One region of the Paenarthrobacter sp. TYUT067 genome, then DNA from elsewhere that is predicted to be linked to it. Evidence: riboswitches for the same ligand, from Rfam matches in the RefSeq annotation. Region 1 holds a riboswitch; each other region holds the start of a gene.

Region 1 (7,916 bases):
TGAGGATCGCCGCAACCTGCTCGGTGGGCTGGGCACCAACGGAAAGCCAGTACTGGGCACGCTCGGAAGCGACCTCGATGTACGACGGCTCTTCGGTGGGGTGGTACTTGCCGATTTCTTCAATGGCACGGCCATCGCGCTTGGCGCGGGCATCCATGACGACGATGCGGTAGTACGGTGCGCGCATCTTACCGAAGCGCTTAAGGCGAATCTTTACGGCCACTTTTGTGGTCACTCCTGTTTCTGAAACGAGGTTGAACCCGACGTTCTGCACCCGTGGGGCGGGCCGTACTAGACGGTTCGAAGGACAAGATACGAGCACGGAGAGAGGGGCCGCACCGATCGAGTACCTGTCTATTGTGCCAGATGCCCGGAGCAAATACGACTCCGGTCCCCCTACCCGGCGTGTTCTTGCCCACTCCCGCGGTTAATGCTGCAGCCTTAAGCGAACAGGGGCGTCATTCGGACCAGACGTAAAGCCCGGCGCGCTCCGCCTTCTCGACGTCCGTCGCGAGGGCAGCCAACTGCTGGACATACTGGCGCGATTGCGCGGCATCGAAAGGCATATCGTCCTGTTCAGCCCATGCAGCGGCAACGTCGTCAAGAACGTTGGCGTCGCCTTCGCTCTCATAGGTGAGCAGTTCGGCAAGGGCCCGCACCATGGCTTCAGGGACACCCAGGAGGGCGTCGCTTGTGACGTCAACCAGGGCAAGCTCGTAGTCAGCTCCGGCGGCGTGAACAGCCTGTCCTGCGAGGTCGCCCAGTTGTTCGACTTCGAAATCGGTGATGCCGTCAATCCGAACGGCCGGGCCGGTTACACCTGCACCCTTCTCCAAGGCTGCAGCCCGCTTGAGCGCTTCATCGTGGGTGGCTACAAAAACTTCGGCAAAGCCCATGGAAAGTACTCTCATTCCTTCGTGCTGACGGGGCGGCGGCACAGGATCCCGGAGGTTCCGTGCCGTCATGCCAAGCCTAGTGCAGCCGGGGGCGCGGACTGGTCCTCAGCGCACGGTGACGCGCAGCTTGTTCCGCCAAGGATCATCAAAGCGCAGCTCGGCACCGGTATGGTGGCTCTGCACACCGGCAACCTTGAGGCGATCAGCAAGCGCGGCCACGTCATCGGCGCCGGGGACTTGAATCAGGACCTCCCCCAGGCCCAGCGTGTCCTTTCGCGGGCCCGCTCCACGGCTGTTCCAGACGTTCATGGCCATGTGGTGGTGGTAGCCGCCCGCGGAGACGAAAAGCGCCTGGCCGTGCCAGCCTGCGGTGCGCTCGAAGCCCAGGGTTTCAACGTAGAACTTTTGCGCGGTCTCCACGTCACCCACCTGCAGGTGAACGTGCCCGACGCCGGCCGCCGACTCACGCTGCCCGGTCACGGCAGCTTCACTCAGGTGCTGCTGCAGGAATCGCTGCGGCGGGAGAGCAACGTTGTCCATGACAACGTTCTTGCCATCCCACTTCCAGAGGTCACGGGGCTTGTCGTAGTACAGCTCAATGCCGTTGCCTTCGGGGTCGGTGAAGTAGAACGCTTCACTGACCAAATGATCGGCGCTGCCTGCGAACGCGCGGGGTTCGTATTCGGCTGCCGTGGCAATGGTGGCGGCCAATGAGGGCTGGTCCTCGAACAGAATGGCCGTGTGGAACAGGCCGGCTTCGCCCCGACCCGGAATCTGCAGGCCAGCCGCGGGAGCGAGGTGGACGACCGGCTTGCCGACACGCCCCAAATACAGCCCGCCGTCTTGCTCGGCCACCACGTCCAGGCCAAGGGCCCGCTGGTAGTAGTCACTCATGACCTTCATGTCGCCCACCTTGAGCATGACGGTGCCCATGGTGAGTTCGGCAGGCAGAAGATCCTGGCTGGATGATGAGGTCATGTGAAGCTCCCGGTTCCGAGGTGGCCGCTTATCGGCACCTTCTTACCTATCTAAATTACTTGAAGCTTCAATTTATTCCTAACGCACGACGTTCCCTCGAATCACGATGTGCCGGAGTTCGTCCATAGTCCGCAGCTGACGCCGCGGATCCTCACTGCAGAGCACGACGTCGGCGCTGGCCCCTTCACTGATGCCCTCGGCTCCCAGCCACGCACGGGCACCCCAGGATGCGGCGTTCAGGACCGCCGCCGGCGGAAGGCCGGCGTCGTGCAGTTCCTTCATCTCCTCCGCAATCCGGCCGTGCCTGATGACGCTGCCGGCATCAGTCCCGGCATAGATCGAAACCCCCGCTTCGAAGGCCGACAACACACGCTCATGGCGACGCTCCCACAGACGCAGCATGTGGTCCGCGTACTTCGGAAACTTTGGCTCTGCCTGCGCGGCAATATCGGGAAAGGTAGCGATATTGACCAACGTTGGAACAATCGGCACCGACTGCTCCACCAAGCGGGGAAGGTGCCTCGGGAGGAGACCGGTAGCGTGCTCAATGCAATCGATATTGGCATCGAGCATGTCGTCAATGGTGTCCTCAGCGAAACAGTGAGCCGTGACCCTGGCACCTTCATCATGCGCCGCTGAGATGGCATCCTTCACGGTCCTGGCCGGGAAGGAAACCGCGAGGTCACCGACGTCGCGATCTATCCAATCGCCCACTAGTTTCACCCAGCCATCGCCGTCCCGGGCTTCCTTTCGTACGGTCTCAACCAGTTCAGCGGGCTCAATTTCATGCCCCAGGCCGCGGAGGTACCGCCGGCTCCGCGCAATATGCCGGCCTGAACGGATCAAGCGGGGCAAGTCCGATCGCTGCTGTACCCAGCGGGTGTCCGAGGGCGATCCGCAATCGCGGATTAACAGCGTCCCGGCGTCGAGGTCTGCTTGGGCTTGGGCCAGCGTGGCGTGCTCATCAACGGCTCCTCCAACACCGAGTCCGACATGGCAGTGAGCGTCAACCAAACCCGGCAGGACCCAACCGTTCAGCACTCTGTCCGGCGCAGAAGCGGGACGCTGGAACGTCAAGGTGCCGTCCACTGACCATAGCCCCTGGCGCTCTTCGTCCGCCGAGACGAGCACGGGTCCACTGAATTCGATGATGTTGGCCATGGCAAAAGCGTAGCCGGGGTGGCATGGCAGAGCCGGTTCCCACCATGTGACTGGGCGGTGGTTCGTAGCTGTGGTAGCTTCGTCTACGACCACACGGGAGCCCTTGCAGGGGCTGAGATCGGACTGATGCAGTCTGCGACCGTTGAACCTGTCCGGGTAATGCCGGCGAAGGAAGTGAGTATTCCCTTGAGCACCGCAGAAACACAGCACAGCCCTGTCCAAAATCAGTTCGGCATGGACCAAAAACAGTCCGTCACGCAATCGTTGCAGTCCCACTCGTTGGCGTGGCTGGAAGATCCGGACAACGGCATACGCGTCCCCGTCACCGCGATCGCCTTGGAGCCCTCCCCCAACGGGCAAGCCAATCCACCTTTGCAGGTTTACCGAACAGCAGGCCCGGGCAGCGATCCGGTGGTGGGGTTGGAGCCGTTCCGTGCACCGTGGATCGAAGCCCGCGGAGATACGGAAGCCTATTCCGGTCGGCAGCGGAGCCTGCTCGACGACGGCAAGTCCGCGGTCCGGCGTGGGGCAGCGTCAGCGGAGTGGAAGGGCGCGCAACCCGTGCCGCGCCGCGCCGTGGAAGGTAGGACTGTCACGCAGATGTACTACGCGAAGCAGGGAGTAGTAACTCCTGAAATGCAGTTCGTCGCCTTGCGGGAGAACTGCGATGTTGAACTCGTCCGCAGCGAAGTTGCCGCGGGAAGGGCGATCATCCCGAACAACATCAACCACCCCGAATCCGAACCAATGATCATCGGCAAAGCTTTCCTGGTCAAGATCAACGCCAACATCGGAAACTCAGCGGTCACCAGCTCCATCGCCGAGGAAGTGGACAAGCTGCAGTGGGCTGCCAAGTGGGGCGCTGACACGGTGATGGATCTCTCCACGGGGGACGACATCCACACGACGCGTGAATGGATCATCCGCAACTCACCTGTCCCGATCGGAACAGTCCCTATCTATCAGGCCCTTGAAAAGGTTAACGGCGAGGCCAACAAGCTGACGTGGGAAATCTTCCGCGATACCGTCATTGAGCAATGCGAGCAAGGCGTGGACTATATGACCATCCATGCGGGCGTTTTGCTGAGGTACGTGCCGTTGACCGCCAACCGGGTCACGGGCATCGTTTCGCGCGGCGGGTCCATCATGGCCGGTTGGTGTCTGGCGCACCACAGGGAGAACTTTCTTTACACGCACTTTGACGAGCTCTGCGAAATCTTTGCCCGGTACGATGTCGCGTTCTCCTTGGGAGACGGGCTGCGTCCCGGTTCCATTGCGGACGCAAACGACGCCGCGCAGTTCGCCGAGTTGGACACCCTCGCAGAGCTGACGCAGCGGGCGTGGGAGTTCGACGTCCAGGTGATGGTGGAAGGCCCCGGGCATATTCCCTTCCACCTGGTGCGGGAGAATGTTGAGCGCCAGCAGGAACTGTGCAAGGGTGCGCCGTTCTACACCTTGGGTCCACTGGTTACCGACATCGCCCCCGGCTATGACCACATCACCTCGGCCATCGGCGCCACGGAAATTGCACGCTACGGCACCGCGATGCTCTGTTACGTGACTCCGAAGGAGCATTTGGGGCTGCCCAACAAGGATGACGTCAAGACTGGCGTCATCACGTACAAAATCGCGGCGCACGCGGCTGACCTCGCCAAGGGACATCCGGGAGCTCATGAACGTGATGATGCGCTGTCCAAGGCGCGGTTCGAGTTCCGCTGGAGGGACCAGTTCGCCTTGTCCCTGGACCCTGTCACCGCAGAAGCTTTCCACGACGAGACGCTGCCGGCAGAACCGGCAAAAACCGCTCATTTCTGCTCCATGTGCGGACCTAAGTTCTGTTCGATGCGCATCAGCCAGGACATCCGCGACGAATACGGTTCGGCAGAATCCCAGGCTGCAATCGCAGGAATGTATAACGGGATGCGCGAAAAGAGCGAGGAGTTCCTGGCTTCAGGGGGAAAGGTGTACCTGCCGGAGCTTCACGTCCCCGCGAACCAAGGCAGCAGCTCAGGAGGCCTGAACTGACATCGCCCGGCCCACATCCGCGATGAACGAGCGGATAGCCTGGTCGCCATCAACGGAATCCTGGGGCCGGTGTCCGCCCGCTGCCACGCGGCGGAGGGCACCGGTTTCCTGGAGGTAGCCGGCAATTTCCTCGTAAAGCGGCTCCCATCCGCCGGTGAGAACCAAAGTGGGAACCCCGGGAACAATGTGGAGCGGGGCCTCCCATGGTGGCGCCTGGAGCCTGAGCCTGCGGGCGGAACGCCGGGCTTCCGCAGTGTCCAGCCCACCCGTTTCAGCAGAGAAAGCACGGCGGAAATATTCACGCTGGTAATCGGCGTCATTGAGCTGCGTGCGGGCGTCGAACAGCGGTTCCATGAGTGCCCGGTGGGAACCCGTAGCCGGAAGCTCAGCAGTCAGGGACAAACATGCTGGCTCCACCAAAGTGAGTGAATGCACCAGCTCGGGGCGTTCGATTGCTGCCAGCATGGCGGAGATGGCGCCTTGCTCGTGTGCCACGATGTGGCCTCCACCGGAGTCAATCAAGGCATTGATCACAATGGCAACGTCCGCCGCCACATTGGATTCCGTTGGTTCGGCGACGGCATCAAAGCCGTGCCGCCGAAGGAAGAGGGCATCATAAGCGAGGGCCATGCCATGTTGCTTCGGCCATGCCGCAGCACCGAAACTGCCCAGGCCGTGAACGAAGACTACGCGCTGCTTATGCATTGGTTCAGCCTATTCCACGGCTCTGACATCCCAAGGGCCGGAAATCCCGGCTCCTTGGGAAGCACTACTTACTTTCCGAGGAACTTGTCGAAGCCCTTGGGGAGATTCAGGGACGACGGATCGAAGTCCGCGGCACCCTGTCCAAAAGCCGCGCCCGTGGGTGCTGCCGAGGCCGCGTTGGCCCGCTTGGCCTCAGCGTCACGCAGTTCCTGTGCCGCCTTTGCGGGGTTGCCCGAACGAGCCTTCTTCTTAGGGGCGTTCTTCCCGTTTTTGCGCCCGCCGCCAGGACCACCGAGACCAGGCATCCCGGGCATACCCGGCATGCCGCCGCCCTGAGCGAGCTTCTTCATCATCTTCTGGGCCTGCGCGAACCGCTCCAACAGGCCATTGACCTCGGACACGTGCACACCGGAACCCCTGGCGATACGGGCACGGCGTGAGCCGTTGATGATCTTCGGAGCAACACGCTCATGCGGAGTCATGGAGCGGACGATCGCCTCAACGCGGTCGATCTCTTTTTCGTCGAAGTTCTCCAGCTGCTGACGGATGTTCTGCGCACCCGGCATCATCATGAGCATCTTCTTCATGGAGCCCATGTTGCGGATTTGCTGCATCTGGGCGAGGAAGTCGTCCAGGGTGAAGTCTTCCTGATCAGCGAACTTCTTCGCCATCCGGGCGGCTTCGTCTTTGTCCCACGACCTCTCGGCCTGTTCAATCAGGGTGAGGACGTCGCCCATGTCCAGGATGCGGGAAGCCATACGGTCCGGGTGGAAGAGCTCGAAATCATCCAGGCCTTCACCGGTGGAGGCAAACATCACCGGCTTACCAGTGACGGACGCGACCGAAAGCGCGGCACCGCCGCGGGCGTCGCCGTCGAGCTTGGACAGAACGATGCCCGTGAAGTTAACGCCTTCATCGAAGGCCATCGCCGTGTTAACGGCGTCCTGGCCAATCATGGAGTCGATAACGAAGAGAACTTCGTTGGGGATGATCGCCTGACGGATGCGGCGGGCCTGATCCATCATCTCGGCGTCGACGCCGAGACGACCGGCGGTGTCAACAATCACGACGTCGTGCAACTTCTGACGTGCTTCCTCAACACCGGCCTTGGCGACGGCTACGGGGTCGCCCGCAGGGTGCTCGAGCTCGGACGTTGCACCGGGGTGCGGAGCGAACACCGGGACGCCCGCGCGCTGTCCCACCACTTGGAGCTGGGTCACGGCATTGGGGCGCTGGAGATCACAAGCCACCAGCATGGGGCTGTGGCCCTGGGACTTGAGCCACTTGGATAGCTTGCCTGCAAGAGTGGTCTTACCGGCACCCTGGAGGCCGGCGAGCATGATGATGGTGGGGCCGGTCTTGGCCAAACGAATACGGCGCGTTTCGCCGCCGAGGATCTCCTTGAGTTCCTCGTTGACGATCTTGACGATCTGCTGGCTCGGGTTCAACGCTCCCGAGACTTCGGCGCCGAGGGCACGTTCGCGGATGCGGCCTGTGAACTCGCGGACCACGGAAACTGCAACGTCCGCATCCAGCAAGGCACGGCGAATTTCACGAACTGTGGCATCGACGTCAGCCTCGGTGAGGCGGCCCTTGCCACGAAGGTTCTTGAAGGTTGCTGTCAACCGGTCAGAGAGTGAATTGAACACGCGCCGTGCACTTCTTTCGATGGTCTACGAATGGCGGCCAATGCGGCACGCCATAGTCCTGATCATTCTTGCCCCGGCAAACCTGCCTCAGCCAACAATTCTGTTTCGACTACGGGACTCGACTATCTAGGGTACCAAGTCGCACCTGCAAGATGGCATGCTGGCACAGTGACCAGCAAAACAACTGTAAAAACGTTGCTCATCCTCGGCGCGTCCGGGGACCTGACGGGCCGGCTGCTTCTGCCCGGCCTGGCCGGACTCCTGGCTACCGGCCGGGCGCCCGGCCTGCGATTGGTGGGGGCGGGTTCTGACCCCTGGTCCCCCGAACAGTGGCAGGAGCGGGTCAATGGCGCCTTCGCTGCGGCGTCAGCTACCGCCGATGCCGAGGGGCGCGCTGACGTGGCTGCTGTCGCCTCCAGCACTGAATACCATCAGGTGGATGTCACCGCCGACGGCCCCTTGGCGGACCTGCTCGCGCAGCTGGAGGGGCCCATTGCCATCT
Region 2 (7,916 bases), on a different contig from region 1:
CAAACCGAGGTTGCTGCGCCCTGTTCCGGCGTCTTGAATCCTTCCCGGAGATTTCCCTCGCCGTCCATCCAGCCTGCGGCCACCATCTCTTCCTTGGGCAAATGCCGTTGCAGCTCAGTCATGATGCCCCCTGGATGCACCGCGAAAGACCGCACGCCGAATTCCCGTCCCCGCCGGTCAAGTTCCACGGCAAAAAGTGAATTGGCCGTCTTGGCCTGACCATAGGCCCGCCATTTGTCGTAGCCGGTAGCGAAATTGATGTCCTCGAACCGGATCGGGGACAGCTTGTGGCCGGTGGAGGATAAGGAAACTACGCGGGCGTTGCCGGATGCCGACAGGGCAGGCCAGAGGGCGTTGACCAGAGTGAAGTGCCCCAGGTGGTTGGTGGCGAACTGGGCTTCCCAGCCCGGTCCCACGTGTCGTTCCGGGCTTGCCATGATGGCCGCGTTGTTGATGAGGATCTCCAACGAACCGTGCCCGGCCATGTATCGCTGGGCGAATGCTCTAACGCTGTCCTGGTCTGCCAGGTCCATCTCTTCCACCGTGACCGTGTCACCGAGACCGGCGCCAGCCAGCACTTCCTTCGCGTGTTCGGTCCTGCGAGCCGGGACTGTGACTTCCGCGCCGGCTGAAACCAGCGCCCGAACTGTCTCCAGGCCGAGCCCGGAGTATCCGCCGGTAACGATAGCCGCCTTTCCGGCGAGGTCGATTCCATCGATGACCTCCCGGGCGGTGGAACCGTGCCCAAAACCGGAACCAAGAGGGTGTTGCAGGGTCTCTGCCAGATCTTCGCTCATGGTTGAGCTTTACAGACAAAGGCCTGAACGGGCAACGATCAGTAAATGGGCTTCTCCGGTTCCACATCGCGCACCCAGGCGAGAATACCGCCGTCGAGATGGCTGACGCGCGTGTAGCCGGCCTTTTGCGCCGCTTCGAGGACAGCAGCCGATCGAGTCCCGGCCTTGCAGTGGAACACGATGTCCCTGTCCTGCGGCAGCTCCACCCACGCTTCGCCGGAGAGTATGCGGCCCTGCGGAATCAGGATAGAGCCGTCGATGCTCACGATGCTGTGCTCGCCCGACTCGCGGACATCCACGAGTTCGAAGTCCCGCTCCCCCAACTCCCGTTCGGCAAGCATTGCGGCCAGGTCTTTGGCGGAAACAGTGTGCTCCTGGTCCGTGGCCGCCGGCGGCGTTACTCCACAGAAGGCCTCGTAGTCGGTCAATTCCGTAATGGGTTCGGCTTCCGGATCCTTTGAGACCTTGATCTCGCGCCAGTTTCCGCCCAAAGCATCAAAAAGTGCCACCCGGCCCAGCAATGAACGCCCGACGCCGGTAATCAGCTTCACGGCCTCGGTGACCATGAGCGATCCAACCGCTGCGCAGAGCATGCCGAACACGCCACCCTCGCCACAGGACGGCACCGAGCCGGCGGGAGGCGCTTCCGGGTAGAGATCCCTGTACGTGGGCCCGTGGTCGGCCCAGAAGACGCTCACCTGGCCGTCAAAGCGGAAGATGGATCCCCAGACATAGGGCTTGCCGAGGATGGCAGCGGCGTCGTTCACCAGATACCGCGTTGCAAAGTTGTCAGCGCCGTCCAGGATGAGGTCATACTGCGCAAACAGATCCAGCGCATTGGAAGCGTCAAGGCGGACATTGTGCAGGACAACGTTGACCAAGGGGTTGAGTTCTGCGATGGCGTCACGTGCGGATTCGACCTTGGGCGTACCCACGTCCTTCACACCATGGATGACCTGCCGCTGCAGGTTGCTAAGGTCCACCGCGTCATCGTCCAGTATGCCCAGGGTGCCCACTCCGGCAGCGGCCAGGTACAGCAGTGCGGGGGAACCAAGGCCACCGGCGCCTATGACCAGGACTTTGGCATTCTTGAGCCTGCGTTGGCCCAGGGCGCCAATTTCAGGAATGATGAGATGCCGGGAATACCGTTCCACCTCGGCCGGCGTAAGTTCGGCGGCCGGTTCAACGAGGGGCGGGAGGACAGCGGGCGCAGTAGCGTGGGCAGCAACAATTGAGGCCATACCCCAATCTATGCCTGCAGATGCCGCCCGGTCATATTACCCCCCGGTAGAGTAGTCATAACTGCGAAGGAAAGGCGGCAGACTGTGGCTGACGGCACACGGGCAAACGATGGGGCACCGGCCAGGCAGGAACGGGCAGGTACAACGCGTTCACCAAGGTTGCCGCGGGACGAGCGCCGCGCACAGTTGCTGACCGCGGCGCTGGAAGTATTCGTTGCCAACGGCTTCCACGGGGCAGCCATGGACGAAATCGCGGAGGCCGCCCACGTGAGCAAACCAGTGCTCTATCAGCACTTTCCCTCCAAGCGCGAGCTTTACATGGCGCTCCTGGACAGCCACCTTGCAACCCTGACGCAGCTGATGCTCAACGCCTTGAACTCCACCACGGATAACAAGGAACGCGTCAAGGCCGTCATGCGCGCTTACTACAGGTTCATTGCCGATGACGACCAAGCCCATCGCCTGGTGTTCGAATCGGACCTGATCAATGATGCCGATGTCAGTTCGCGTTTGGAGACTTTCAACAAAACGTTCGCGGACGCCGTGGCCCGTGTCATTGCCGAGGACACCAAACTGCCCCCTCTGGAAGCGCAGCTTCTTGGCCGTGGTTTGGCCGGAATGGCTCAGGTCAGCGCCAGATATTGGCTCGAAACGGACGGAAACCTGGACCTCGATGTGGCCAGCGATCTGATCTATCGTTTAGCTTGGCGCGGAATCAGTCGATTCCCCAAAGAGTCCTAGGCTACAAATAGAGGACTGACTTAACACTTGATTGGCTTGGAGGCCTTGCTGTGGAAGTAAAGATCGGCATTCAGAACGTTGGCCGTGAGATCGTGCTCGAATCCTCCCTGGATGCCGACGCCGTCGCCAAGATTGTGGCTGAGGCCGTGACCAAAGGCTCCGAGCTTCGCCTCACTGATGACAAGGGCCGACAGGTCATTGTTCCCGGCAACGTGCTGGGCTACGTGGAAATCGGCGCCGAGGAAACCCGGCGCGTCGGCTTCGGCGCTCTCTAGGGTCTTCCTACGTCTCGTCGTCCGCTAAGGAGTTTTCATGCTTTCTCTCGTCGTGGTGGTTCTGGCCACCATTGCCACCGGTTTCATTGTGTGGGCCAACGACAAGCGGCACGGCAAGTACGGGATCGCGTTGCCGGCCGGTGTCTCAGCAGCTGTGGGCACCCTGAGTTGGATCGCGTTCATCAGCGCCGGATTGGGCTACCAGCCTGGCGCAACGTGGATTCCGTGGGTCCTGCCTATTGTGCTCGGCACTGCCGCGGCGGTTGCCGTGGTGCTCTTTCTCGGCCGGACCAGGACCCAGCACGATACTGCGGCCCTCACCAAGGCGCTGCGGCTTTAGAACCTTAGACAGTAGTGACCGTCACCCCATGGTGGCGGTCACTACTGTTTAAGCCCCGGCACGACTTAAGCCCCGCACGACGCCGCGTGTGCGCCGAGGTTGTCGTTCTGAAATGAGTCGCCGAGCCCGGCTGCCACATTCCGAGGGTTCGGATCAGAGGAACTCTGCCCGGCCTTCCATCGCCGAGGACGCGAGCGCGTGCTCCCGCCGGGGAATCCGGCCTGCCTGCCGCGCAAGCCTACCGGCGATGACAGCGTGCTTGAAGGCCTCCCCCATCTGCACCGGGTTCTGGGCCCGGGTTACAGCGGTGGCCAACAGCACGGCGTCACAGCCCAGCTCCATGGCCAACGCGGCATCGGAGGCGGTTCCGATTCCCGCGTCGAGGACCACGGGTACGGAGGCCCGGGACACGATGAGTTCAATGTTGTGTGGGTTCAGGATGCCGAGGCCGGTTCCAATGGGTGATCCCAAGGGCATGACGGCGGTGGCACCCAGGTTCTCGAGCCTGAGCGCGAGCACGGGATCGTCATTTGTGTAGGCGAAAACCTTGAAGCCCCGGTTCACCAGTTGTTCCGTTGCATCCACCAGTTCCACGGCGTCGGGCAGGAGCGTGTGTTCGTCGGCGATGACTTCCAACTTCACCCAATCTGTCTCCAGCGCTTCGCGGGCCAGTTCAGCGGTCATCACGGCGTCCTTGGCAGTAAAGCAGCCCGCAGTGTTGGGAAGTACCCGGATGTTGTGGTCCACCAGGAGCTGGAACAGCGATCCCGTTTCGGCGGGTGAGTAGCGCCGCATGGCTACGGTGGTGAGCTCGGTCCCCGAAGCCAGGAGCGCTGATCCCAGGCCATCAAGGCTCGGCGCGCCTCCGGTGCCCATGATGAGTCGGGAACCGAATTCCACGCCGTCGATCGCCAGCACATCAGTGGTTCGAACGTCAATGTTTGCTGTTGTCATGGTTCAGCCTCCTTGGACTGCTGTTACGAGTTCGAGTTCGTCTCCGTCGGCCAGCGCCGTCACGGCCCATTGGCTGCGGGGAACCACCTCGGAGTTACGTGCGACCGCGACTCCCAGCTTGCCGCCGTCGGCCGCTTGACCGCGAGGGTCCAAGGCGCGGCCCGTGATCGCTGTGACCAGAGTGCTGACGGATGCGTCATCGGAGACTGCGTGATCGGTTCCGTTGAGTTTGATGTTCATGCTGTTTCCTTGGTGGGAGCGTGTGCTGCTGGTGTGAGTACTTGGGGAACTGAAGCGTTGCCCGCGAAGCGATCAGGCAGGAACGGAGCCCATCGAGGGTCCTTGGATCCGTTGATGAGTTCGCCCACGATCCTGGCGGCTACGGGAGTCAGGAGTACACCGTGGCGGAAGAATCCTGTAGCGATCACCAAGCCGTCAACGTCGCCGTGGGGACCGCTGACCCGTCCAAGCAGGGGGGCGTTGTCCGGAGTGCCGGGGCGGGCGCGGGCAGTTGCTTCAAGGAGTTCCAGTTCCGCCACTGCGGGGACCAGAGTTTGGGCATCCCTCAGCAGTTGATAGACGCCGCCGGCCGAGACTGCGTTGGAAGTCGCTGACAACCGGTCTTCGCGTTGCGTCGCTCCGATCACCACGGTTCCGTCGTCCCGGGGAACGATGTAAACCGGAACGCCTCGAACCATCCCCCGAACAGTGGACGTCACCAAGGGCCGGAGCTTTTCGGGGACGCGAAGCCGGAGGATGTCGCCATAGACCGGCCGCACTGGAAGGGTCAGTCCTTCAGGGAGCCCCGACACGTGGGATGCCCCCAGCCCGTTGGCCACCACAGTCTCCGCGGCAAGGACCACGACTCCGGATTCGAGTTCCACTCCGGTGACCCGCCCGCCATCCCGCAGCACACCGCGCGCCGGGGAAAGAACGGCGAATCCGTCATCGGCCCCGGGCACCCAGGAGGCGTCGTCAGGCGAATGGTTAGCCAATCCAGCCAGGATGCAGGCGGCGAGCTTTCGCGGATCCACTTGGTGGTCGGCGGGAATGTCGAAAGCGCAGGAAATCTGCGGGCTAAGGAGCGGCTCGCGGTTCCTCGCGTCCCGCAGGGCAAGAGGTTCGACTCCCAAGCCAGCTGCGAGCTGTACGTTCCTGAGGTCTGCGAGCGCCCTGCGGTCGGCTGCGTCGGCACCCACGGCGAGGGTGGGCGTCGTGCGGTATCCGCTGCCCGCTCCCCCCAAGTGCAGTCTGTCCACGAAGGAGGGCCACAGCCGGGAAGACTCAATCATCAATTCCAGGAGGTCTTCCTCCTGGTAATGCAGTTCGCTGACGGGTGCAAGCATTCCGGCGGCGGCGAACGTTGCGCCCGAGGCCGGGGCGGGGTCGATCAGCACCACTGAACGGCCAAGTCGCCGGGCTTCATGAGCGATGCCCAGGCCTATGATGCCGCCGCCAATGACGGCCACGTCTGCCTGGATGGGGGTATGGCGGGGATCTGCCATTGGTTTCCTTCCCTACGCCGGTACTAGCCGGATCAGGTCAAGCGGTCGGCGCTGAAGCCCTCTCAGCCGGACAGTCATATGACGAATGTCGCGGCTCCCGCAGCACGTGCCCAGTTTAGAGGAACTACTCTGGTTTCCATGACCCAGCCTGACGCCCTCGCCTCTGCCCGCCTCTATTTGTGCACTGATGCCCGTCAACGGCAGGGCGATTTTGAAGACTTTGTGGACGCCGCTTTCGCCGGTGGTGTGGACATCATCCAGCTCCGCGACAAGACGCTGGAAGCTGCCGAGGAGCTTGAAATGCTGGCCGTTTTGCGGAGCGTCGCACAACGGCACGGACGGCTGTGGGCTGTCAACGACCGGGCCGATGTTGCCAGTATTTCCGGGGCTCCCGTGTTCCACATCGGTCAGAAGGACCTGCCTCTGACGGCCGCCCGCACACTCCTGCCGAATGTCACCGGCATCGGTCTTTCCACCCACACACCGGAACAAATCGACGCGGCAATTGCTACCGCCCAAGGCCCCTTGGGACTGGACTACTTCTGTGTGGGTCCGGTCTGGGCAACGCCCACCAAACCCGGGCGCGCGGCTGTGGGTCCGGGTTTGGTCACATATGCCGCAGAGGCACAGAAACGTGCAGGCGACGTGACGACACTTCCGTGGTTCGCCATTGGCGGCATCGACCACAGCAACGTTGAACAGGTAGTCGCCGCGGGGGCCAGCCGCATCGTCGTCGTGCGCGCTATCACGGAGGCAACAGACCCGACGGCGGCAGCGAAGTCGCTGCTGCAGGCGTTGGACACCGTTGAGCCCTAGCCGGTCCTGAGCTGGCCGGCGTCTACGCTGTCAGGCCAAGGCCCGTCATCCGGCGGGAATGCTTCCCGGCGAGTTCCGTCGTCAGCCGTTTCACTTCAGCACGCGAGTCCCCTCCGCTTCTCAGCGTTGGGCCCAGCCGCGGGTGCTCCATGCCGACGCGTTGCGCCTGCGTCAAGGCCTCTCCCACCAGGCGGCGGCCCCACAGTGCAAGGCGCGATGCCAGGCGTGGGTCATCACTCAGGGCCCTCCTCAGCAGAACCCGAAGGACTTCAGTGGCTTGATCGGGGGAAGCCACCCGTTCAACAAAATGCTGCGTTTGTGGGTCAAGGAACATCGCGACAGCCCTGTAGAAGTCCGACGACACAGTGTCGATCACATAGGCCTTCATGACGGATTCGAACCAGTCTCCCGGTTTGGTGCGCTCGTGGAAATGGTCGAAGGAACGCTGGAACGGCAGCATCGCATGTTCGGGGTCGACCCCCATCTCCACCAATCGATCGCTGAGGAGCGCGAAGTTGCCGTAGGCACCCACAGCGATCTTCGCCAGCACTGACCTGTCATGAAGGGTGGGAGCATAACGGGAGTCCAGCGAGAGCCGTCCGAAAGCAGACAGCTCGCCATAGGCCATGGCTCCAAGCAACTCCGCTGAGAGTTCCCTGGCAGAGGCTGCGGCGTCCGGGGATATGCCCATGAACCCAGCCTATCCCTGGCCGGGCATGAGATTCCCGGGGTTTGCGTTCTGCTTCCGGCCTCGTTCCTACTAGGCTGGCTCGACGTGAGTTGACTGCCATGTGCCCTGCATACCGCCCGTCCTCCTCCTCGCACCCACTTCACTGAAGGAATTTCCATGAGTCACCCGAGTTACCCGCCCGCGCCCCAAAACGATGCCGGATCAGGAGTTCCGCAGGTCCCGGCCGCGCCTTATGCTTACGGCGGCCAGTTCCAAGGTGGAGCACAGCCTGGCTACCAACCCGGACCGGCTTCAGGCCCTTATGGAACTACGGGCGGGGCGGTTCCGGCCAAGTCCTTCATGACCACCTGGATTTTGGCGCTGCTTCTGGGTGGCTTGGGTGTGGACCGCTTCTATCTGGGCAAGATTGGTACCGGAATCGCGAAGCTGCTCACTGCCGGCGGCTTCGGCATCTGGTCCATTGTGGACCTCATCATCACCTTGACAGGAAACGCCCGGGACAAAGAGGGCAGGCCGCTGGCAGGCTACCTGGAGAACAAGAAGAAGGCGTGGATCA
Region 3 (7,916 bases), on a different contig from region 1:
TGATGACGCTGGGCGGAACGGGGCCGCGTATCCGGGCCGGTGTTACGTATGTGGTGGTTTCCGTGGTCTCGTCCGTACTGTTCCTCATTGCGATCGCCATGATCTACGGAGCCACGGGAACCATCACCATGGCGGACCTGGCCATCAAGCTGGCCGAGCTGGACCAGGGCACCCAGAACCTCCTGCATGTGATGCTGTTGGTGGCGTTCGGCATCAAGGCTGCAGTCTTCCCACTGTCTTTCTGGCTTCCTGACTCCTATCCAACTGCTCCCGCCCCAGTCACCGCCGTGTTCGCAGGATTGCTGACAAAGGTGGGTGTCTACGCGATGGTCCGGACAGAGACGCTCTTATTCCCAGGGGACACGCTGAACGTCCCACTGATGGTGGTGGCGCTATTGACCATGATTGTCGGAATTCTGGGTGCCTTGGCCCAGAGCGACATTAAACGTCTGCTGTCCTTTACCTTGGTGAGCCACATCGGTTACATGGTGTTTGGCCTGGCCATGAGCTCAGTGGCAGGTTTGGGCGCCGCGGTCTTCTACGTAGCCCACCACATCACCGTCCAGACCAGTTTGTTCCTGGTCACCGGCCTCATTGAGCGGCGTGGTGGCAGCTCGTCCATAGACCGCTTGGGTGGCTTGGCCAAGCTCTCCCCGCTGCTGGCCTTGTTGTTCTTTATCCCCGCGATGAACCTGGCGGGCATTCCGCCGTTCTCCGGCTTCCTGGGAAAGCTGGGGTTGTTGCAAGCAGGTGTGGAGCTGGGGACGCCGTTGGCGATCACGTTGGTGGTGGGCGGCGTGGTCACCAGCCTGCTGACACTGCTGGCGATCGCCCGTGTCTGGAACAGGGCGTTCTGGCGCAGGCCCGAGGACGCTGAGTATCCGGACCCCGTGCTAAAAACGCCCGGGAACGTGGGAGTACTTCCACGGACCATGGTGGGATCCACAGCTGGACTGGTGGTGTTCGGCGTGGCACTGACCGTCTTTGCAGGCCCGTTGTTCAAGGTCGCTGACGGCTCCGCAGGAATCATGCTGGACCGTTCGGCCTATATTCACTCGGTCCTCGGAGATTCGGTTGTGGTGCCGCCGCTGGTTCGAAGGGATGACGTGCAGACGGGGGATGCCAAATGAGCCGTAAACCGATCTCGTTCCGCACGGAACTGCCGCTGCTCATCTGGTTGGTGATCGTATGGGGTGCCCTGTGGCGGGACTTCAGCCCCGGGAATCTCCTGTTCGGCGCCTTGATTGCCGTGCTGGTGGCCAAGTTCTTCTACCTTCCGCCCGTCGAGCTCAGCGGCAGGTTCAACATTCTTCGCGCCATTCCCTTTGCGCTGATGTTCCTCGCCAAAGTGGTGGCAGCGAGCTTCCTGGTGCTGTACCTGGCTGTCGCAAAAGGGCCCAAGGTCCGCAGCGCCGTCGTCGCCGTTCCGTTGCGGAGCCATTCCGACCTCATGGTGACGGCCACCGGCCACGTGATCTCGTTGATCCCAGGCTCCCTGGTGGTGGAGGTGGACCGCTCCACTTCCACGCTGTACCTGCACGCACTGAACATTTATGAAGAGGCGGATATCGACAAAATTCGTCAGGAAACCCAAGACATCGAAGCAGGATTGATCCGCATTATGGGTACACGCGAAGAAGTCGAGGCGCTCAAGGCCGAACAACGGCCAGGGCTGGAAGGGGCGGCGCTGTGAAGGAAGTAGTTCTGGTGGTTACCGCCGTCATCCTCAGCCTGGCGGCCGCAGGTGCGATTGTCCGCATCGCCGTCGGTCCGTCCCTTCTGGACCGTGTTCTGGCATCAGATGTTTTGCTGGCCATCCTGGGCGCTGCCTTGGCGATTGACATGGCGCTGAACAAGCACCTGAACAACCTGATGCTGCTGGTGGCTCTGGCAGTGATCGGTTTTATTGGCTCGGTGACCGTTGCAAGGTTCGTGGCCGAGCGAAGGGAACAGAGCAATGAATCCTGACGCTTCGGGCCTTGACTCCGTCATTGATGCTGTCACCGCGGTGTTCCTGGTGGTGGGCGCGCTGATGTCCCTGGGCGCAGCCATTGGCTTGTTGAGGTTCCCGGACCTCATGAGCCGCATGCACGCAGCCACCAAACCGCAGGTCCTGGGTCTGTTCCTCATGCTGGCCGCGATTGGACTTCAGATGCGGACATGGTGGGTGTGGCCGGTTCTGTTGGTGGCATGGATCTTCCAGCTCCTCACAGCACCAGTGTCAGCTCACATGGTTGGCCGTTCTGCCTACCGCACCAAACATGGACACCGGGAGAAGCTCACCAAGGATGAACTGGAGGCCGTGGTCCAAAGGGCGGCTGCCGGCCAGGAACCGCGGAGCGACAGCTAGCAGCAGCAACGACGAACGCCGGGTCACCTGCAGGTGACCCGGCGTCGTGGTTTGGATGCCTAGACGATGTCGTGGCTCTTGGCGAAGCGCGCGATGGCCCGCTGGGTGCCCCGGCTCGCCAGGACTTGGATGAGCGTGCTGACAAAGGCGGAGATCAAAGCGAAGGTTAAGGCCGAGCGCAGGCTGGTTTCTGCGTCGTCATGACCCAGGGGCGGCTTGTTGCCTGTTGCCTTTTCCCACCCTTTGTTGACGAGTTTGGTGCCCACGAAGCCTGCCCCGAGGCTTACTCCGGCACCGATCAGCTTAAAGAAGAGGTTCATGTCCCCAGCCTAGCTGGCTACACCCATCGCACGCGTTAGCGACGGTTTTCCCGCTCCTTAAGGAACGCTGCCATGGAGCCCACCGGCGCCAGCACCGGGACGACGCTGTGCTCGGCCGTCCAAACCTGGTCAACTGTTCCGAACCCGGCAAGTTCCTTGAGGAGGTAATAGGTTGGCGGCATCAACTTCAAAGTGCCGGCCGCTTCCGCTGCAAGAATCTCCGCCACAGGCATCCACAATGATTGCCAAGCCTCGGTTGTTTGGTGTTGGGGCGTAGCACCAGCTGTTGGCTTGGCAATGTAGAAGAAGGTGTCGAAGCGCTTGGGCATGTCCGCGGGCGTGATCCAGTTGGCCCACGGGCGGAGGTGTCCGGCTTCGATGGTGAGCCCGGCCTCCTCCTGAACTTCGCGGATGGCCGCAGTGAGTATTCTCCCGGCGTTCCTCACGGCTTCGGCAGGATCCGCGCCCACGGAGCTCTGGTTCCATTCTGACGCGTGGCGTTGAAGCAATTCCTCCGGGTAGTCCCACCCGGACCCGTCCGCGGAGTCCACACGTCCTCCCGGGAAGACCACCATTCCGGCCGCGAAGTCCATGGTGCTGACCCTGTGTTGGACGAAGGCTTCGAGCCCGGCAGGGGCATCACGGAGCAGGATGACGCTTGCGGCCAGACGTGGTTGGGGCACAGCGCTATGGGTGGTGGGAAGGTTCGTCATGACGTGTGCCCCTTTGCCGCGGTGAAGTCTGCTGGTTCATTCTCTCAGGTCCCGTTGTGTGGCCCGGTGTGCATGGAATGGTGTGGGTTTAGGGTGCAGAGTGGGCCTCGCAACGCGCACGGGGGTCAGCACTGTGCTCCGCCGCGGCTGATTGTGACTGAATGCCGCCCAACGGACCAGCGCCCGCCGCGGACTCAGGTGTAAACTGAACCAGCCCATCAGGGCAGATTTGATAACGACAGGGGAGCGCCGCCGTCGGACTCTGCAGAGATGCAGGAGACGCGAGGGCGCTGAGAGTGCGGATAGCCGCAGACCCTCGAACCTGATCCGGTTAGTACCGGCGCAAGGGAGTCGAGCTTCTCAGAGTGTCCGGATCCGGGCGGCGCAGGCCAGCTGGATGACGGGTAGCACTTTCCCCTCCTGTAACCTCAGGAGGCAGAAAATGACCACGGTAAACGTGAAGAAGACCAGTTATAACTGGCGTGTTGTAGACATTGTTGTGGCGGCTTTGATCGCCATTGCCGGCGGCGTGATTTTCTGGGCATGGTCCCAGGGCGCCGCACTGGTCTCCATCCCCATGAATGCGACGTATCCGCCGCTCACCGGTCTGATCGCCGGCGGCTGGATGATCCCTGCGGTCCTGGGCATGCTCATTATCCGCAAGCCGGGTGCAGCGCTGTTCTGCGAGGCTGTTGCCGCCACGGGTGAGCTCATCATGGGTTCGCAGTACGGCACCACGGTGCTCATCTCCGGCATTTTGCAGGGCCTGGGCGCCGAACTCATCTTCGCGGCGTTCCGGTACAAGAAGTTCAACCTGCCCACTGCTCTCCTTGCGGGCGCCGGCGCGGGTCTCTTCTGCGGCCTAAACGACTCCTTCCTGCCCTGGGGCTGGAACATCGCTTACGAGGCCATCGACAAGCTGGCCTACATCACCTTCACCACGATCTCCGGGGCGATCATCGCGGGCGCACTCTCGTGGATTGCGACGCGCGGGCTGGCCAAGACCGGGGTGCTGAGCTCCTTTGCCTCGCGCAAGGCCGCTTCGGAGCCAGTCTTCAACTGATGTCCGCGACACTTAGCGGCGCGGTGCAGCCTGCTGCCATCTCCGCCGAGGGCTGGGGGTGGCGGCATGCAGGCCGGGCCCAAGCTGCCATTGAGGGCCTGGACCTTCGGATTGAACCGGGGGAGCGCGTGCTGCTGCTGGGTCCTTCGGGTGCGGGCAAGTCCACGCTCCTGCATGCCCTTGCCGGGGTTCTGGGGGACGAGGAAGACGACTCGGATGAGACCGGCTCCCTGCTGATTGACGGCGTCGCGCCCCGCGAGCAGCGTGGCCGGGCCGGGCTGATGCAGCAGGACCCTGAGACACAGGTGGTCCTCTCGCGCGTGGGTGACGACGTCGCCTTCGGCGCGGAGAACCTCGCCGTCCCAAGGGACGAGATCTGGGAACGCGTCCATGAAGCGCTCGACGACGTGGGGTTGCGTACCGCGGCAGGCGGCGGTTTGGCGTTGGATCACCCGACGGCGGCACTCTCCGGTGGACAGAAGCAGCGCCTGGCGCTGGCCGGCATTTTGGCGATGCGACCCGGCCTGATCCTGCTGGACGAACCAACAGCAAACTTGGACCCGGCGGGCGTTCTGGAGGTCCGGGATGCGGTAGGGCGGTGCCTGGACAAGACCGGCGCCACCCTTGTTGTGGTGGAACACCGAGTGTCCGTGTGGAAGGACCTGGTGGACCGGATTGTGGTCCTGCAGCCAGGGTCAACAAAGGCGGCGGGCTCGGACGGCTTGGGAGCGGGCCGGGCTACAGGGGGCGTCCTCTTGGACGGGCCGCCGGACCAGGTACTTTCTGAAGCCCGCACCATGCTGATGTCAGCCGGCGTCTGGGTGCCGGGATATGTTCCGGCGACCCGGGAACGGCGGAATGATCCCCACGCCGAACCCCACACCGCGCAGCTCCTCCTCGCGGCGCAGGACCTCGCAGTTTCCCGGGAAAAGCCACGACGCAAGAGGTTCAAGACCATCCCACCCGTGCCGGTTCAAACGGGCATCAGTGCACAGGTCAGGGCAGGCCAAGCGCTGACCATCACGGGTCCGAACGGTGCCGGCAAATCCACTTTCGCGCTCACGTTCGCCGGCCTTCTTGCGCCGGTGGACGGCAAGGTCAGTGCCGCCGTCGACCTTTCCCAGGGTGCCGGTATTGACCCGTACAAGTGGAAAGCCGAGCAGTTGATCTCCCGCATTGGCACGGTTTTCCAGGAACCTGAGCACCAGTTCGTCACAGGCAACGTCCTGGATGAGCTCATGTTTGGTCCAAAGCATCTTGGCCACGGCGAGGAACGCGTGGATGAACTGCTGGAGCGGTTGCGGTTGACGCACTTGGTGGATGCCAACCCGTACACGTTGTCCGGCGGGGAGAAGCGGCGGCTCTCGGTGGCCACGGTGCTCGCGGCCCATCCGAAAGTGCTTGTCCTGGACGAGCCCACGTTCGGTCAGGACGCCAACACCTGGGCAGAACTGGCGTCGTTCCTTTCCGAGCTGCTGGACGCTGGAACCGCGGTGGTCTCCGTGACCCACGATCAGGAATTCAGTGCCGTACTCGGCGGAACGGAATTGCGGCTCGGCCCGGTCCAACAGGGTGAAGCCACACGTCAGGAAGCGGGTGCAGCATGAGGGACGCCTTGAACCTGCGCGGGAACCATGCCCTCCTGACCAAAGCCAACCCGTTGGCCAAGTTCGTATCCGTTTTCCTGATTTCCTTGGTGCTGGCCCTGTCCATCGACTGGGTCTCGGCCTCCACAGCACTGGTTGCGGAACTGGCGCTCTTTCCACTGGCCGGACTCACTCTCAGGCTTCTGTGGCAGCGGGCCTGGCCCCTGATCATCGCGGCAGCGATCGGCGGCTGGAGCACCGCGATTGTGGCGGCGGACAGCGGAGCTGTGCTGCTCGACGTCGGACTCTGGTCCATCAGTGAAGGTTCCCTGGAGCTGGGGCTGGGTTTCATGCTGCGCGGTTTGGCGATTGCGTTGCCGGCCATTCTCCTGATGACCTGCACCGATCCCACCGACTTGGCTGATGCCTTGGCGCAGAAAGCAAAGCTGCCACACCGCTTTGTCCTGGGGTCCCTCGCGGCGATGAGGCTGGTGGGGCTCATGGCCGAGGAATGGCAGACCATTGGCATGGCCCGCCGCGCCCGTGGGGTGGGTTCACAAGGCAGCCCGTTCCAACGCCTGAAAGCAACCCTCGGCCAGAGCTTCGGGCTCCTGGTCCAAGCTGTTCGCAGGGCTTCCCGGCTGGCTGTGACCATGGAAGCGCGCGGTTTCGGCGGGGGCCGGCGGACGTGGGCGCGCGAATCTACGTACTCGCTGTTGGATGCGTGGGTGGTCCTTGGCGGACTGGTGATCGCCGCCGGTGCGGTGCTGACGGCCGTTGGAGCGGGAACTTGGAGTTTCGTCTGGCGTTAGCGCTGGAGGCGTTGGTGAGCTGGGCACCAAGCGTGCCGCCGGTAGCGTTGGGGGCCGCCGGCGGCACTTTTTGTCCTCTCTACGCGGGCTCAGAGAGCCTGCTGCTCCTGGATTTCATCGAAGCCTGCGCGGGTCAGGAACCCCAACTGGGCTTCCTTCTCAGCGAGCTGAATGATGGGACCCAACTCAAAGCACGTCGCTTCCAGGCGGCGGAGGGCCTTGGCGTTGCGGGAGTCCGGTTCCACCACAATCCGGTCCTTGCCCGGCAGGGAGAACATGTACTTGATCAAGGACGTGCCCAGCCGGGGGGTGAAATGCGGGATAGGCCGTGTGGCGGGGGCCAGAAGCAGGTGCATGCCGATGTCCGCCTCGCGGGCGGGGTATGCCTCACCCACGGGATCGTGCAGGGGCTCGTAGGTCTGGAAGAGGGCCAGTGGCTCCCCGTCAAGGAGGGCCAGGAAGGCGTGGTGGGTCTCCAAGGAGTCCAGGAACTCGTAGATCCCTTGGACTTCGTCCCTGGAGTTTTCCGTCATGCCCCAGAACTTGGCGCGGGGTTGGGTGACCCATTCGAAGATGAAGTGGATGTCCTCGGCAGGAACCAGCGGGACAAGCCGCAATGCGCCCCACCCCTCGAGGTCTTCAGCGTAAACGGTGGTGCGGACAGAGAAGTCCTGGGTGGTGGTGGTCATGGCTTCCTTCGGGGCTGATGCGTTCTGATGCGGATGCTGGCGGATGTGGGGTCACGAGAGGGACGGAACGGGCTGGTCAGGGATGATCTTTGGCCAACGAAGGCCAGTCAGTGACCACCAGGGCGAGTTGACCCGCGGTCCAGAGCGGCAGCTGATCGGCGAAGTGCCGGTGACCTGGCGAGCCGGAAGCACCGAAAGGCACAATCCAACGGCTGTTACGCCGATCAGCCAGGTCCCAGACGTAGCGGGCCACGGGCCCACGGAAGCTTCGGTCTTCGACACCTGGGAGACTCTCGGTGCACAGGACGCACCCGGTGTCTCCGCTGAGCTCTGAGGTGGGCGCCGATGACGCGAGGGGGCCGGGGAGGACGTGGACGGCCAGA
Region 4 (7,916 bases), on a different contig from region 1:
AGCAGAGGCGCCGTGAGTCCCGGGAGACCGGCCGCCGCCGCCAGGTCATCACCGAGGCCGAGTTCCTTGCCCGCCGCGAATCGGTGGACCGTCAAATGATCGTTCGCCAGCGCGACGACAGAATCCAGATCGGTGTCCTGGAAGACGGTGTGCTCGCCGAGCACTTCGTGTCCAAGACCCAGCAGGACTCCCTGATCGGCAACGTGTACTTGGGCAAGGTCCAGAACGTGCTGCCGTCCATGGAAGCTGCTTTCGTGGACATCGGACGCGGCCGCAACGCCGTCCTGTACGCCGGTGAAGTCAACTGGGACGCGGTCAACCTCGAAGGCCAGCCGCGCCGGATCGAGAACGCCCTGAAGTCCGGAGACTCCGTCCTGGTTCAGGTCACCAAAGACCCCGTGGGTCACAAGGGTGCCCGCCTCACCAGCCAGATCTCCTTGCCCGGCCGCTACCTTGTGTACGTGCCCGGTGGTTCCATGACCGGCATCTCCCGCAAGCTGCCCGACGTCGAACGCAACCGACTCAAGCGCATCCTGAAGGACCGCCTGCCGGAAAACGCAGGTGTCATTGTCCGCACAGCCGCTGAGGGTGCGTCGGAAGAAGAGCTGACGCACGACATCAACCGTCTGCGTGCCCAGTGGGAAGGCATCGAAGGTCAGGCCTCCTCCACCAAGGTCCTTGCCCCTGAACTGCTGTACGGCGAACCGGACCTCACTATCAAGGTGGTCCGTGATGTCTTCAATGAGGACTTCTCCAAGCTGATCGTCTCCGGTGACGACGCCTGGGACACCATCGAGGCATACGTAACCTACGTTGCCCCTGATCTGGTGGGCCGCCTCGAAAAGTGGACCAAGGATCAGGACATCTTCGCTGCATGGCGCATCGACGAGCAGATCCATAAAGCCCTGGAACGTAAGGTCTTCCTCCCGTCCGGTGGTTCGTTGGTCATCGACCGTACCGAGGCCATGACTGTGGTGGACGTCAACACCGGCAAATTCACCGGCAGCGGTGGAAACCTTGAAGAAACGGTCACCAAAAACAACCTTGAAGCGGCCGAGGAAGTGGTGCGCCAGCTCCGTCTGCGCGACATCGGCGGCATCATCGTCATCGACTTCATCGACATGGTCCTCGAATCCAACCGCGACCTCGTCCTGCGACGCATGGTGGAGTGCCTGGGCCGGGACCGCACCAAGCACCAAGTGGCCGAGGTGACGTCCCTGGGCTTGGTCCAGATGACACGTAAGCGCATGGGCACCGGCCTTCTTGAGGTATTCGGTGAGCAGTGTGAGCATTGCGCCGGACGTGGCGTCGTCACTCATGACGAGCCCGTTGAACACCGGCGCGCCAACGTGGTGGCAGCCGAGCAACACCGCCCGCACTCCGAGGTACAGCAGCCCGCTGCACGGACGGAACGCAAACGCCGCCGCGGGAAGGGTGGGGGACAGGCCGTAGCCGAAACCCCTGCACAGGTCCATACGACGACGACTACCCCGGTTGCCCCCGCGACCCCGACTGAACCGCAGGATCCTGCCCGGCAGGCCAAGGCGGAGGCCACCAGGGCTGCCCTGGCAACCATTGCCGCTGCGGCGCACGCCGCGCACCTGCACGACGACGAAGTTCACCGTGCAGAAGAGCAGGCACGGGCGGCCGGCCAACACCAAGGGACGGCCGACGCCGGATCTGGAACCTCAGCCGGCAACGAAGCGGGGGCATCAGCACATGAAGCCGCCAACCGCGATGCAGCCGCCCAGGAAGCCAGGTCCACTCCGGTCCTGCGCTTCGGCGGAGAAGAAGTTGCGTTGCCGTTCGTGGAGCATCACGAGGAACCGCAGGCAAACAAGCCTGCCATGAGCCTGGACCTCCTGGCAGAAGCGTTCTCCCACCTTGGCGCCGCTCCGGCATCTGAGGAACAACCCGCTCCGCTGGCCGTACAGGAGCCTGCTGTGGCCCGGAAGGCTGACGCACCGGCGCGGGTTGAGGAAGATCCTGAGGCTTCGGCATCTCCGCGGGGTCGTCGTGGTCGTCGCAACCGCAGTGCCAGCCGGGCTCAGGGTGCGGCCAATGAAACCAGCGTCGAGCACCATGTGGTGACGGCCTCGGCCCCCCAGGGCTCGTCCCATGAGGCCAAGGCGCCCGTGGAGCCAGTCAAGAAGGCGCCGGCCTCCGAGCCCATCATTCTAGGAGTCGGGGTTCCAGCCTCGGAGCTTTAGTCACGGCCGAGCCGCTCTCCGCGGCCAACATCGGCTCAAAGGGCCCTGCGCTACCTGCATCTGGCGGGAGCGCAGGGCCCTTTTTACGTTGCGTTGAATCCTTGGCGGGGGACGCGTTCCACGGTCACATCCGGGCTCCCGGATGGTTCGGTACCTGCAGCACCAGGCTTCCCGGCTAGGCTAGGGGACTGACACGGGGTGCCGGGCGATGGGCCCGGCTGAGATCCAGACCCGTTGAACCTGTCCGGTTAGCACCGGCGAAGGGATGTCCTCATGGCTGCATCACTACATTCATCTGTGTACCCGCTCCACTCGGTATACCCGCTGGACGCTCACACGTCAGCCCGCCAGGTCCCGCGCGTTCTCACTATTGCCGGTTCGGACCCTTCCGGCGGTGCCGGAATTCAGGCGGACCTGAAGAGCATTGCAGCGTTGGGTGGGTACGGCATGACTGCCATTACGGCTCTCACCGCGCAAAACACAGTGGGGGTGAGCGCAGTCCACGTCCCTCCGGCGCATTTCCTGCGTCAACAACTGGAAGCAATTAGCGGCGACATCATCGTTGATGCCGTCAAGATCGGAATGCTCGGCGATGCTGCCGTCATTGCCCAGGTCCGGGACTGGCTCGAAGAGGTGCGCCCCGCCGTCGTGGTTCTTGATCCGGTGATGGTGGCCACCAGTGGCGACCGGCTGCTGCGGGAGTCCGCGGAGAATGCCCTGCGTTCACTGCTACCCCTGGCCCACCTCATTACTCCCAATGTTCCTGAGCTTGCCATGCTGCTGGGGGAGCCTGAGGCAGCAGACTGGGCTTCGGCACTGGAGCAAGGCAAGCGGCTTGCTGCGGAGTACGGAAACACAGTTCTGGTCAAGGGTGGCCACTTGCCGGGCCCGGAATGCCCGGATGCCTTGGTGAACACCACAGGGCTTTTGTCACGGGATGTTGTGGAGGTATCAGGTCCCCGCGTGGCGACGCGCAACAGCCACGGAACCGGTTGCTCTCTTTCGTCCGCCCTGGCCACCGTCCAGGCCCGCACGGGCAACTGGGAAACATCACTGCGGGAAGTAAAGCCCTGGCTACTCGGAGCTTTGACAGCCTCGGCGGAACTCCAGGTAGGCCGGGGGAACGGTCCGGTGCATCACTTCCATCACCTCCAGCGAGCGTCAGCCCCGGGCGCCTTCGCTGCGGCTTTGTGGGAGGCGGCCGTTCCGGAACTCGAATCCATTCATGGACTTCCCTTTATTCAGCAACTCCAATCCGGAGAACTCCCAGAACGTGATTTCACTTACTACCTCGCCCAGGATGCGATCTACCTCAACGGGTACTCCCGGGTCTTGGCACGTGCCGGCGCCCTGGCCCCCACGGAAGAAGAGCAACTGTTCTGGGCCAGGTCATCGCAGCAATGCCTGGAGGTAGAGTCGGAGTTGCACAGGACGTGGCTAAGCAGCCGTGAAGCGCCGACCGCACTGGGGCCGGTCACCAAGTCCTACGTGGACCATTTGCTGGCAACGTCCGCTTCCGGCAGTTACGCCGTGGTTCTCGCCGCAATACTTCCTTGCTTCTGGTTGTACGCGGAGGTGGGGCGGCAGCTCCATGCCAATTACCTGAATGCGGGCGCCGCGGCGGACCATGCGTATGCCGACTGGCTGACGACCTACGCTGACGAGGACTTCGCCGCGGCAACGCGGAAAGCGATCAGCCTCACGGATGCTGCGGCGGTCGCGGCTTCTGATACGGAGAGGGCCGCGATGATGGAGGCCTTCACCCAGTCCTGCCGTTACGAGACCGCATTCTTCGATGCTCCCAGGCTGTTTGCCTGAGTTTGCCGGGCGTCACTTTGGCAGGGTTCCCTTGGGCGGATTAGATGCGATTGCGGGGACACTTCCGCGCGTCGCTGGCCGAATCGCGTTAATCTCGCGCAAACACGGTAGGCTGTATGGGCACGGTGCCGGGAGAGTCCGTATCAACTGGTGACGCAAGTCACGAGGTAGCCTCCGGACTCGGCCTCATTTGCAGACGAAGGTCAAACTAGCGTAATCTTGATCTTCGGTGCTTACGCCAACACTTGGGTTATGCCCCTTGGAATTGTTCATGGGATGACTCGCGGGCTTCGATCAGAAGTCCACGGCGTTGAGGCACAGCGCGAACCAGGCCTGATTCCGGTTCAAGGTTCCGCACGCAAATTTTGTAATAAACGTCGAGAGAAGTGAGTACCCAAGTGGTGTACGCGATTGTCCGCGCAGGCGGCCGCCAAGAAAAAGTTTCCGTTGGAGACTACGTAACGCTGAACCGCGTCCCCGGTGGAGCCGGTAGCACGCTTGAGCTGCCCGCATTGCTCCTGGTTGACGGCGACAAGGTCACTTCCGCTGCTGCGGAACTGGCCAACGTCAAGGTCACGGCTGAGATCCTCGAAGACCTCCGTGGTCCGAAGATCGTCATCCAGAAGTTCAAGAACAAGACCGGCTACCGGAAGCGTCAGGGTCACCGTCAGGAACTGACCAAGATCAAGATCACCAGCATCGCGTAACTTTCGTTACCGCTGTTCAGGTTTTTCAGTTTCCCCAGAAATTTAGAGGCAGGCATTTCACATGGCACACAAAAAAGGCGCGAGTTCCACTCGCAACGGTCGTGACTCCAACGCTCAGTACCTGGGCGTCAAGCGTTTCGGTGGTCAGGTAGTTTCCGCTGGCGAGATCATCGTTCGCCAGCGTGGAACCCACTTCCACCCGGGTGCAGGCGTCGGTCGCGGTGGCGACGACACCCTGTTCGCACTGCAGGCCGGTGCGGTTGAGTTTGGTACTCGCCGCGGCCGTCGCGTAGTGAACATTGTTGCTGCTGCAGCTGCAGAGTAACAACAAGTTCTGAACCGGTGGAGCGGGCCAAACGGCCCGCTCCACCGTTCTTTTAACCGCATTACAATCGACTAGGGCGCCGTAGCGCACTGGTTTTTGCAACAGCGCTGGCAACAGCAACAAACGCTGTAAGACAGCAACTGAGGAGATCCACGTGGCGAGCTTTGTAGACCGGGTAGTCCTGCACGTATCCGGCGGAACCGGCGGCCACGGCTGTGTCTCTGTCAAGCGTGAGAAGTTCAAGCCCCTCGGCGGCCCTGACGGCGGCAACGGCGGCAACGGTGGCGATGTCATCCTTCGCGTCTCCGCCCAGACCACAACGCTGCTCGACTACCACCACGCTCCCCACCGCCACGCCACCAACGGCGGCCCAGGCATGGGTGACTGGCGAGGCGGCAAGAACGGTGAAACCCTGATTCTTCCCGTGCCCGATGGCACCGTGGTCAAGACCAAGGACGGCGAAGTCCTGGCTGACCTCGTTGGCGAGGGCACTGAGTACATTGCGGCCGCTGGTGGCCAAGGCGGCCTCGGCAACGCATCCCTTTCATCGCAGAAGCGCCGGGCGCCGGGCTTTGCCCTGCTGGGCATCGAAGGTGAATCCAGCGACATCGTCCTGGAACTGAAGTCCATCGCAGACATCGCCTTGGTCGGTTTCCCCTCTGCCGGTAAGTCGAGCCTCATTGCGGCCATGTCTGCTGCCCGGCCCAAGATTGCCGACTATCCCTTCACCACCCTCATTCCCAACCTTGGTGTGGTGCAGGCCGGCGACGTGCGCTTCACCATCGCCGATGTTCCCGGCCTGATCGAAGGCGCCAGCGAAGGCAAGGGCTTGGGCCATAACTTCCTGCGGCACGTAGAGCGCTGCGCTGCGCTGGTTCACGTCCTTGATTGCGGAACCCTTGAATCAGACCGTGATCCCCTTTCCGACCTCGCCATCATCGAAGCCGAACTCGAGAAGTACGCGGTAGACATGAGCTATGCCGGCGTTGACGGTGAAGTGGTGCCACTGAATGAGCGCCCCAAGTTGGTAGTCCTCAACAAGGTGGATCTTCCTGACGGCAAGGATATGGCCGAGTTCGTCCGTCCGGACCTTGAAGCCCGCGGATACCGAGTTTTTGAAGTCTCGGCAACAAGCCACGAAGGTTTGCGTCAGCTCGGCTTTGCCATGGCTGAGATCGTCCAAGCAGCACGTAACGCCGTGCAGACCGCGCCTCCCAAGGTGGCACCTCCCGTCCTGCGTCCGCGCGCCGTCAACGAGTCCGGATTCAAAATCCGCCGCGAGGAGAAGAACCTCGAGCCCCTGTTCCGCGTATTGGGTGAAAAGCCTGTGCGCTGGGTCAAGCAGACTGACTTCACCAACGAGGAAGCCATTGGCTACCTTGCCGATCGTCTTGCCAAGCTTGGTGTGGAAACTGAGCTGTTCAAGGTTGGCGCCAAGCCCGGCGACACCGTGGTCATCGGTGAAGACGATGGCGTGGTGTTCGACTGGGAGCCCACCATGATGGCCGGCGCTGAACTCCTTGCAACGCCCCGCGGGACTGACATCCGCGTCGCGGACATCGGTGACCGTCCCACACGTTCACAGAAGCGCGATGAGCAGATCGAGCGCCGTGAGGCCAAGGCTGCCGCGAGGGCCGAGCTCGAAGCGGAGCGCAAGGCTGGTATCTGGACCGAATCCGTCAGTGGTCGGCGCGCGCAGGCAGTGAAGGAAAGTCACCTGGATTCCGGTGATGACGACTAGGACTGTCGACGCTCCGGACACAGCAGAAGGCCTTGAACGTCAAGCCCTCGCCAACGCCAAGCGAATTGTTGTCAAAGTGGGGTCATCCTCGCTGACCAGCATCAAGGGTGGCATCTCCGAGAAGTCCCTCACCGGGCTGGTAAATGCTCTTGCTGACAAGCGCAATGCAGGCACGGAGATCATCCTGGTGTCCTCGGGTGCCATCGCCGCCGGTCTTGCCCCCTTGGGTTTGGCCAAGCGGCCTAAAGACCTGGCCACGCAGCAGGCTGCCGCGAGTGTTGGGCAGGGCCTCCTGATGGCACGGTACACGCAGGCGTTCAGCGCCCACGGCGTGACCGTCAGTCAGGTTCTGCTGACTGCCGATGACCTCATGCGCCGAACGCAGCACACCAATGCATTCCGGGCGCTGGACAGATTGTTGAACCTCGGCGTGGTGCCGGTAGTCAATGAGAACGACACCGTGGCCACCCATGAGATCCGCTTCGGCGACAACGATCGCCTGGCTGCCTTGGTGGCGCACCTGGTTCGCGCCGACGCGCTCGTGCTGCTCTCCGACGTCGACGCCCTCTACGACGGCCCGCCTTCCCAAGGCGCCCAACGCATTCCGCTGGTCCGAGGTCCGCGGGACCTTGAGGATGTGACCATCGGCAAGGCAGGCAAAGCCGGCGTAGGAACCGGCGGCATGATGACCAAAGTGGAAGCTGCGTCCATTGCTGCCGGCTCGGGCATCCATGCCTTGGTCACGTCCACGGCCAACGCTGCGGCAGCCTTGTCCGGCGGGGATGTGGGAACCTGGTTCGCCGTGAATGGCAATCGCAAGCCGGTCCGCCTCCTCTGGTTGGCGCACCTGGCCACGGTCCAGGGCCGGTTGATGCTCGACGACGGCGCAGTGAAAGCCGTGCGCGACCGGCACAGGTCACTCCTTCCCGCAGGCATTTCGGACATCAGCGGTGACTTCGAAGCCGGCGACCCCATTGAGATGGTTGCCCACGACGGAACGGTGGTGGCGCGCGGCTTGGTGAATTACTCTTCCGATGAACTCCCGCGCATGTTGGGCCGCACCACCCAGGAGCTGGGCCAAGCCATGGGCCGCGGCTATGACCGCGAAGTTGTTC

What was found. Region 1 has a riboswitch for thiamine pyrophosphate ahead of thiC (phosphomethylpyrimidine synthase ThiC). Riboswitches for the same ligand answer to the same signal wherever they lie in the genome.
Region 2: it holds a riboswitch for thiamine pyrophosphate, as region 1 does, so the genes downstream of both, thiO (glycine oxidase ThiO) here and thiC (phosphomethylpyrimidine synthase ThiC) in region 1, are expected to answer to the same signal.
Region 3: it holds a riboswitch for thiamine pyrophosphate, as region 1 does, so the genes downstream of both, MOD31_RS10075 (ECF transporter S component) here and thiC (phosphomethylpyrimidine synthase ThiC) in region 1, are expected to answer to the same signal.
Region 4: it holds a riboswitch for thiamine pyrophosphate, as region 1 does, so the genes downstream of both, thiD (bifunctional hydroxymethylpyrimidine kinase/phosphomethylpyrimidine kinase) here and thiC (phosphomethylpyrimidine synthase ThiC) in region 1, are expected to answer to the same signal.

Annotation. Positions count from the first base shown of each region.
Region 1 covers NZ_JAMOIT010000002.1:304,191-312,106, reverse strand. Annotated here, with positions in the region: gene rpsP (30S ribosomal protein S16) at 1-223, opposite strand, end outside; gene MOD31_RS02900 (hypothetical protein) at 459-911, opposite strand; gene MOD31_RS02895 (VOC family protein) at 1,002-1,874, opposite strand; gene MOD31_RS02890 (amidohydrolase family protein) at 1,953-3,035, opposite strand; TPP riboswitch at 3,119-3,226, shown strand; gene thiC (phosphomethylpyrimidine synthase ThiC) at 3,270-5,060, shown strand; gene MOD31_RS02880 (alpha/beta fold hydrolase) at 5,043-5,765, opposite strand; gene ffh (signal recognition particle protein) at 5,834-7,414, opposite strand; gene MOD31_RS02870 (glucose-6-phosphate dehydrogenase) at 7,445-7,916, shown strand, end outside.
Region 2 covers NZ_JAMOIT010000018.1:73,423-81,338, reverse strand. Annotated here, with positions in the region: gene MOD31_RS16495 (SDR family NAD(P)-dependent oxidoreductase) at 1-797, opposite strand, end outside; gene moeB (molybdopterin-synthase adenylyltransferase MoeB) at 836-2,038, opposite strand; gene MOD31_RS16485 (TetR/AcrR family transcriptional regulator) at 2,045-2,779, shown strand; gene MOD31_RS16480 (DUF3107 domain-containing protein) at 2,830-3,054, shown strand; gene MOD31_RS16475 (hypothetical protein) at 3,092-3,394, shown strand; gene MOD31_RS16470 (thiazole synthase) at 3,548-4,348, opposite strand; gene thiS (sulfur carrier protein ThiS) at 4,352-4,588, opposite strand; gene thiO (glycine oxidase ThiO) at 4,585-5,853, opposite strand; TPP riboswitch at 5,846-5,964, opposite strand; gene thiE (thiamine phosphate synthase) at 5,992-6,669, shown strand; gene MOD31_RS16450 (ferritin-like fold-containing protein) at 6,692-7,360, opposite strand; gene MOD31_RS16445 (TM2 domain-containing protein) at 7,517-7,916, shown strand, end outside.
Region 3 covers NZ_JAMOIT010000009.1:87,199-95,114, reverse strand. Annotated here, with positions in the region: gene MOD31_RS10105 (Na+/H+ antiporter subunit D) at 1-1,130, shown strand, start outside; gene MOD31_RS10100 (Na+/H+ antiporter subunit E) at 1,127-1,693, shown strand; gene MOD31_RS10095 (monovalent cation/H+ antiporter complex subunit F) at 1,690-1,968, shown strand; gene mnhG (monovalent cation/H(+) antiporter subunit G) at 1,958-2,350, shown strand; gene MOD31_RS10085 (DUF4235 domain-containing protein) at 2,410-2,670, opposite strand; gene MOD31_RS10080 (NUDIX hydrolase) at 2,706-3,383, opposite strand; TPP riboswitch at 3,614-3,750, shown strand; gene MOD31_RS10075 (ECF transporter S component) at 3,826-4,446, shown strand; gene MOD31_RS10070 (ABC transporter ATP-binding protein) at 4,446-6,053, shown strand; gene MOD31_RS10065 (energy-coupling factor transporter transmembrane protein EcfT) at 6,050-6,844, shown strand; gene MOD31_RS10060 (GNAT family N-acetyltransferase) at 6,934-7,533, opposite strand; gene MOD31_RS10055 (penicillin acylase family protein) at 7,610-7,916, opposite strand, start outside.
Region 4 covers NZ_JAMOIT010000020.1:61,519-69,434, forward strand. Annotated here, with positions in the region: gene MOD31_RS17405 (Rne/Rng family ribonuclease) at 1-2,210, shown strand, start outside; TPP riboswitch at 2,395-2,493, shown strand; gene thiD (bifunctional hydroxymethylpyrimidine kinase/phosphomethylpyrimidine kinase) at 2,484-4,028, shown strand; gene rplU (50S ribosomal protein L21) at 4,427-4,735, shown strand; gene rpmA (50S ribosomal protein L27) at 4,797-5,060, shown strand; gene obgE (GTPase ObgE) at 5,215-6,801, shown strand; gene proB (glutamate 5-kinase) at 6,791-7,916, shown strand, end outside.